One region of the Rossellomorea sp. DA94 genome, then DNA from elsewhere that is predicted to be linked to it. Evidence: a T-box and tRNA genes for the amino acid it is inferred to sense, from the RefSeq annotation. Region 1 holds a T-box; the other holds one or more tRNA genes.
What was found. A T-box is a leader RNA that pairs with one kind of tRNA and senses whether it is charged. The one in region 1 lies ahead of argS (arginine--tRNA ligase), so its partner is inferred to be a tRNA-Arg.
Positions count from the first base shown of each region.

Region 2: it has a tRNA-Arg gene. The T-box ahead of argS (arginine--tRNA ligase) is inferred to sense a tRNA for this amino acid. The anticodon was not compared.

Region 1 is NZ_CP122397.1:239,000-242,361, forward strand. Features, by position in the region: gene argS (arginine--tRNA ligase) at 1-1,576, opposite strand, end outside; T-box leader at 1,624-1,828, opposite strand; gene P8596_RS01345 (FtsW/RodA/SpoVE family cell cycle protein) at 1,881-3,056, opposite strand.
Region 2 is NZ_CP122397.1:3,750,916-3,754,277, forward strand. Features, by position in the region: tRNA gene P8596_RS19505 (tRNA-Asn) at 1-67, opposite strand, end outside; tRNA gene P8596_RS19510 (tRNA-Ile) at 77-153, opposite strand; tRNA gene P8596_RS19515 (tRNA-Gly) at 165-238, opposite strand; tRNA gene P8596_RS19520 (tRNA-His) at 255-330, opposite strand; tRNA gene P8596_RS19525 (tRNA-Phe) at 353-428, opposite strand; tRNA gene P8596_RS19530 (tRNA-Asp) at 474-550, opposite strand; tRNA gene P8596_RS19535 (tRNA-Met) at 669-742, opposite strand; tRNA gene P8596_RS19540 (tRNA-Ser) at 910-1,002, opposite strand; tRNA gene P8596_RS19545 (tRNA-Ile) at 1,020-1,096, opposite strand; tRNA gene P8596_RS19550 (tRNA-Met) at 1,101-1,177, opposite strand; tRNA gene P8596_RS19555 (tRNA-Ala) at 1,280-1,355, opposite strand; tRNA gene P8596_RS19560 (tRNA-Pro) at 1,364-1,440, opposite strand; tRNA gene P8596_RS19565 (tRNA-Arg) at 1,446-1,522, opposite strand; tRNA gene P8596_RS19570 (tRNA-Leu) at 1,607-1,695, opposite strand; tRNA gene P8596_RS19575 (tRNA-Gly) at 1,703-1,777, opposite strand; tRNA gene P8596_RS19580 (tRNA-Leu) at 1,786-1,870, opposite strand; tRNA gene P8596_RS19585 (tRNA-Lys) at 1,936-2,011, opposite strand; tRNA gene P8596_RS19590 (tRNA-Thr) at 2,030-2,105, opposite strand; tRNA gene P8596_RS19595 (tRNA-Val) at 2,193-2,268, opposite strand; rRNA gene rrf (5S ribosomal RNA) at 2,279-2,395, opposite strand; rRNA gene P8596_RS19605 (23S ribosomal RNA) at 2,565-3,362, opposite strand, start outside.

The DNA of each region.
Region 1 (3,362 bases):
TTTTGGTTTTAGCATAATAACGGTTAAAGCTTTGTGATGTGACGATTAAATATTTGGCAATGATAGATGGAGCATAATGCTGCCATGATTTTTCGATCATTTCCGGAAATAACCGCAGCTGCTTTATCACGTCCCAGCTTTCAGCATCTTCAAGACCTTCAAATGTCAGGGGATCGATCTGTCCTGCTTTTCTGAGAAGGGACTGGGCTCTCGCATAGGTGTATTGAATATAAGGACCGGTTTCACCTTCGAAGGTGAGCATATGTTCCAGGGAGAATTCAATATCATTGAGACGGTCATTCTTCAGGTCATGAAAAATGATTGCCCCGACCCCGACATCTCTTGCAACTCTGTAAGCATTCTTTAAGTCAGGATTTTTCTGCTTAATGTTGTCCTCTGCCATTTTGATGGCTTCGTGAAGCACTTCTTCAAGGAGGATGACCCTTCCTTTTCTTGTAGACATCTTCTTTCCATCTTTTAAATACAAACCGAATGGAATATGCTTCATTTCATCCGCCCAAGTGTACCCGAGCTTTTTCAACACGTTCATCACTTGCTGGAAATGGATCGTCTGCTCCTGGCCTACAATGTACAGGGCTTCATCAAAGGCATATTGACGCTGACGATAAAGGGCAGCAGCCAGGTCCCGTGTGGCATAAAGGGTTGCTCCATCAGACTTTTTGATCAGGCAGGGAGGCAGATTCCCATCATCCATCCGAACGACTTGAGCCCCTTGGGATTCCTCTAAAAGGTGATGTTCCTGAAGCAAGGTCACGACTTCTTCCATCTTGTCATTGAAGAATGCTTCACCGTTATAGGAATCGAACTCGACGCCAAGTAAAGAGTAAATCGTCTTAAAGGCTTGGAGTGATTCATCCTTAAACCATCTCCAAAGCCCGGTAATCTCTTCATCCCCGTCTTCGAGGAGCTTAAAGGCTTTTCTTCCTTCTTCCTCAAGGGAAGCGTCAAGTTCTGCTTCTTCATGAAATTTTTTATAAAGAATGAACAACTCAGCAATGGGATTCTCTTTGACCTTATCAGGGTCTCCCCATTTTTTGAAAGCGACGATCAGTTTGCCGAACTGTGTGCCCCAGTCTCCGATGTAATTGATTTTTTCGGTGCGGTAGCCGCATTTTTCGGCAATGGTGGCAATGGCATTCCCGATGACCGTTGAACGGAGGTGCCCCATGGAAAACGGCTTGGCGATGTTGGGGGAGGACATGTCTAATACGACGGTTCTGTCCTTTCCAAAGGTGTGGGTTCCATAGTCCTTTCCTTTCGCCAAAATCCCCGACACGATTTCTTTTCCTGCTTTACTCCCGTTAAAGTGAATATTGATATAAGGTCCAACCGCCTCTACCTTGGTGAAAAGGGGAGAGGTAATCGCAGAGGCCATTTCCTTCGCGATCTGTGCAGGAGCTTTTCTCATGGTTTTGGCCAACTGGAAGCAAGGAAAGGCTAAGTCCCCTAAATGGCTGTGCTTCGGAGTTTCAATCAAATCGTATAGTTCTTTCTCGCTCCAGTCCTGCAGGAGCTGAGTCTTTAATTCTTGAGCAAATATTAATTTCAAGTCCATCTTGTTACACCTCCCATTAGTATAAAACACAAAAAAACCCGTCTCTATACAGAGACGAGTTTAGCTCGCGGTACCACTCTTATTCCCGATTAAGGACACTCATTGTATAACGGGAGATCCCGGTCCTTCCCTACTGATTTCAAGAAGAACTTCTCAGAAGTGCGGTTCATCCAGGGCTTCATACCGGGCTCCCACCGCCCCCGGCTCGCTTATGATCCACGTCGGGATTACTCTCTTCTTCACAGAATATTCCATATCTAATTACTATTATTTTACACATTTCAGGGATGAATGCAACCGGTAATTAGGAATCTTCTGAAGAAAACATATACGTCTTATGATGGAACCTCATACTGAACACAAGGCCGAGGGCCAGCATGTTCCCCATGAGGGAGCTCCCTCCATAACTGATGAACGGAAGGGGGATACCGGTGATCGGGAGTAACTGGATTGTCATTCCGATGTTCTGGAACACATGGAACGTGATCATACTGATGATCCCTGCACACACATAAGCGTTGAAAGGCTCTTTCGTATCAAGGGCCGTCTTGGTTAGGTGGTAGATCAGCAGAAAATATAAGCTGATGACGACACTTGCGCCGATAAATCCGTACTCTTCACCGATGACACTGAAAATAAAGTCTGTATGATTTTCCGGGATATACACTTCCCGGTCACTGTAGCCTTTCCCGAAAATCTGTCCCGAACCAATGGCGTTAAGGGAGTTGATCAAGTGAAATCCTTCTAATTTCGCATAATTGTACGGATCGAGCCAGGCATAAATCCGTCCGAATTGGTAAGGTTTCACGTTTAAATATTTCTCCAATAATTGTGGTGCCCATATGACCAGTGAAAGGATGCCTGCACCTAATACTCCGATCGAAGCATAGATAGGCACAATCAGCTTCCACGTAATACCTGAAACGAGGATGATACCCGTCATGATGGCTAGTATGACCAGTGATGTCCCTAAATCCGGCTGCTGCATGATGAAAGCAAGGGGGAGAAGGGTGGTCAAGCCGATTTTAATCAATAACTGAAAGTCTGTCTGCACTGTTTTTCTTGGATTAAGTTCATGATGATTGGTAATGACACGTGCCAAAGCAAGGATTAAGAATGTCTTCATGAACTCTGAAGGCTGTATCGATCCAAGCGGTCCAAGCATGAACCAGCTTTTGGCCCCATTCCGGTGAGGTGCAATGCTTTCCGGAGAAATCAATAATAAAACGAGCAAGAAGATTCCTGCGCCGTATATGTACCAGGCAAGCCGTTTATACTGATCCGAGTCGAGAAATAACGCAGCGCCGATGATGATACCGCCCACTACGTACCAAAAAGCCTGTCTAATCACAAAGTTTGTCCCATATTGCCCTGAGGTCTGGGCACTGCTGATTCCCATTGCACTTACAATAAAGAACAGCATCAATAAAAAGAGAAGACCCCAATCGATCTTATCAGCAAATCGCTGGCGAGTTTCCATAATCTATTCACCTGAATTTCTAAAGATTTCACATTCCTAGTCTAATAGAAATGAAAGGAAATTTCTACTCATGACCCGAGAAATTCAAGAACTTCTGTCGGGACATGACAGGTATTTGGAACAGGTGAATATTTGTATTCACTGGGAATGTTGATGGCAGAAGGGATTAGGAGGAAAACAGAGATGAAATATTCCATTTATTACATGTTTATAAAGGTATTTGATATTGAAATAGATTCTATTTATAAATGTTGTTAGAAGCTAATATCGACGCAAAATACTTTGAGATGAAGTTATTCAAACCAA
Region 2 (3,362 bases), 1.1 Mb from region 1:
CAGGCAAGATTCGAACTTGCGACCGATCGGTTAACAGCCGATAGCTCTACCACTGAGCTACTGCGGAATAATGAAATGGTGGGCCTAAGTGGACTCGAACCACCGACCTCACGCTTATCAGGCGTGCGCTCTAACCAGCTGAGCTATAGGCCCAAAAAATAAATTGGAGCGGGTGAAGGGAATCGAACCCTCATCATCAGCTTGGAAGGCTGAGGTTTTACCACTAAACTACACCCGCAATAAAAAATAAAATATGGGGCGACTGATGGGAATCGAACCCACGAATGCCTGAACCACAATCAGGTGCGTTAACCACTTCGCCACAATCGCCATAATGTGTCTAAATAAAAAATGGTGGCTCAGGACGGAATCGAACCGCCGACACATGGATTTTCAGTCCATTGCTCTACCAACTGAGCTACTGAGCCTTACTTAGTTTTGAAAAAAATAATACCATTATCTTTTAATGAAAATGGCGGTCCGGACGGGACTCGAACCCGCGACCTCCTGCGTGACAGGCAGGCATTCTAACCAACTGAACTACCGGACCAAAGCTTTTTGCGTTAGCAAAATAGGTTTCATTACCTTCGCGCTAGCGAAAATAACTATCCATACGTGACTCATCGCGAATTATCAAGTTCCTAATTCATAAACAAATCAAAATGGTATTGCGGGGACAGGATTTGAACCTGCGACCTTCGGGTTATGAGCCCGACGAGCTACCGAACTGCTCCACCCCGCGACGATAAAATATATTTAAGTGTCCACTATCCCATTGTGTATCGCGTAGAACCACCCCGACTTCAGTAAGCTTATTCAAGTTGCTGCTCAGTCGGTGCGCTGATGTAGACGCTCCGAAGATTATTCGGTCGTGCTCCACCCCGCGACGATAAAATATAAAAGATAATATGGAGGAGGAAGGGGGATTCGAACCCCCGCGGGCTGTTACACCCCTGTCGGTTTTCAAGACCGATCCCTTCAGCCGGACTTGGGTATTCCTCCGTAATAAAAATGGTACTTGGTGGACCTTGTAGGACTCGAACCTACGACCGGACGGTTATGAGCCGTCTGCTCTAACCAACTGAGCTAAAGGTCCCTAATGGTAGCGGCGGAGGGGATCGAACCCCCGACCTCACGGGTATGAACCGTACGCTCTAGCCAGCTGAGCTACACCGCCAAGAAACATATAACATAGTATTCAGTTTCACTTTCGCAAAACATATAGGATTTTTTGCTGTGCAAACATCAATGAAGATTATTTTGCTGGTGCAAAAAATCTTGGTGGAGCCTAGCGGGATCGAACCGCTGACCTCCTGCGTGCAAAGCAGGCGCTCTCCCAGCTGAGCTAAGGCCCCAAAGAAGGTGGTCGGGAAGACAGGATTCGAACCTGCGACCCCTTGGTCCCAAACCAAGTGCTCTACCAAGCTGAGCTACTTCCCGATATATGGCGCGCCCGAGAGGAGTCGAACCCCTAACCTTTTGATCCGTAGTCAAACGCTCTATCCAATTGAGCTACGGGCGCTAAATGAATTCTATAATAGTAACGTAAGGATAGATATTTTGCTTACGCAAATCAATGATGATTATTTTGCTTCGCAAAAAATCCTGGTGCCGAGGACCGGAATCGAACCGGTACGGTAGTCACCTACCGCAGGATTTTAAGTCCTGTGCGTCTGCCAGTTCCGCCACCCCGGCAAGTCTCTGGAGCGGAAGACGGGATTCGAACCCGCGACCCCCACCTTGGCAAGGTGGTGTTCTACCACTGAACTACTTCCGCAAAAGAAATGGTGCGGGTGAAGGGACTTGAACCCCCACGCCTTGCGGCGCCAGATCCTAAGTCTGGTGCGTCTGCCAATTCCGCCACACCCGCATTTATTTATGTTTTTCACATTGGAGAAAAACAATGGTAAGATATTTTGCCGAAGCAAAAATCAATGGTGAGCCATGAAGGATTCGAACCTTCGACCCTCTGATTAAAAGTCAGATGCTCTACCAACTGAGCTAATGGCTCGTCTCATAAAAAACCAAATGGTGCCGGCAAGAGGACTTGAACCCCCAACCTACTGATTACAAGTCAGTTGCTCTACCAGTTGAGCTACACCGGCGTGTAAGATCCTTTTATAAATACTGCTTAATGAAAGTAGTTCACCGGAGCAGTTTAAGGAAAGATATTTTGCTGGCGCAAAAATCTTTGGTGGAGGATGACGGGATCGAACCGCCGACCCTCTGCTTGTAAGGCAGATGCTCTCCCAGCTGAGCTAATCCTCCATGGTATATAGCCTGGCGACGTCCTACTCTCACAGGGGGAGATCCCCCAACTACCATCGGCGCTGAAGAGCTTAACTTCCGTGTTCGGCATGGGAACGGGTGTGACCTCTTCGCCATTGTCACCAGACTATGTCTTGTCTCTTTTTTAGGACAAGTATTATTATATCGTGTAGATATAATTTTTCAAGGCTTTTTTATATTTTCGTATAAAATTATTCCCTGAAAACTAGATAAAGAATTGATGTCAAGAAAGCCGAATATCGACCAATTGTTGTTCATTAAAATAATGACTCTTTGTGGTTAAGTCCTCGATCGATTAGTATCAGTCAACTCCACATGTCGCCATGCTTCCATCTCTGACCTATCTACCTAGTCATCTTCTAGGGATCTTACTCACTTACGTGATGGGAAATCTCATCTCGAGGGGGGCTTCATGCTTAGATGCTTTCAGCACTTATCCCTTCCGCACATAGCTACCCAGCGATGCCTTTGGCAAGACAACTGGTACACCAGCGGTGCGTCCATCCCGGTCCTCTCGTACTAAGGACAGCTCCTCTCAAATTTCCTGCGCCCACGACGGATAGGGACCGAACTGTCTCACGACGTTCTGAACCCAGCTCGCGTACCGCTTTAATGGGCGAACAGCCCAACCCTTGGGACCGACTACAGCCCCAGGATGCGATGAGCCGACATCGAGGTGCCAAACCTCCCCGTCGATGTGGACTCTTGGGGGAGATAAGCCTGTTATCCCCGGGGTAGCTTTTATCCGTTGAGCGATGGCCCTTCCATGCGGAACCACCGGATCACTAAGCCCGACTTTCGTCCCTGCTCGACTTGTAGGTCTCGCAGTCAAGCTCCCTTGTGCCTTTACACTCTGCGAATGATTTCCAACCATTCTGAGGGAACCTTTGGGCGCCTCCGTTACTCTTTAGGAGGCGACCGCCCCAGTCAAACTGCCCACCTGACACTGTCTCCCACCCCGATAAGGGGCGCGGGTTAGAATTTCAATACAGCCAGGGTAGTATCCCACCGATGCCTCCACCGAAGCTGGCGCTCCGGTTTCCAAGGCTCCTACCTATCCTGTACAAGCTGTA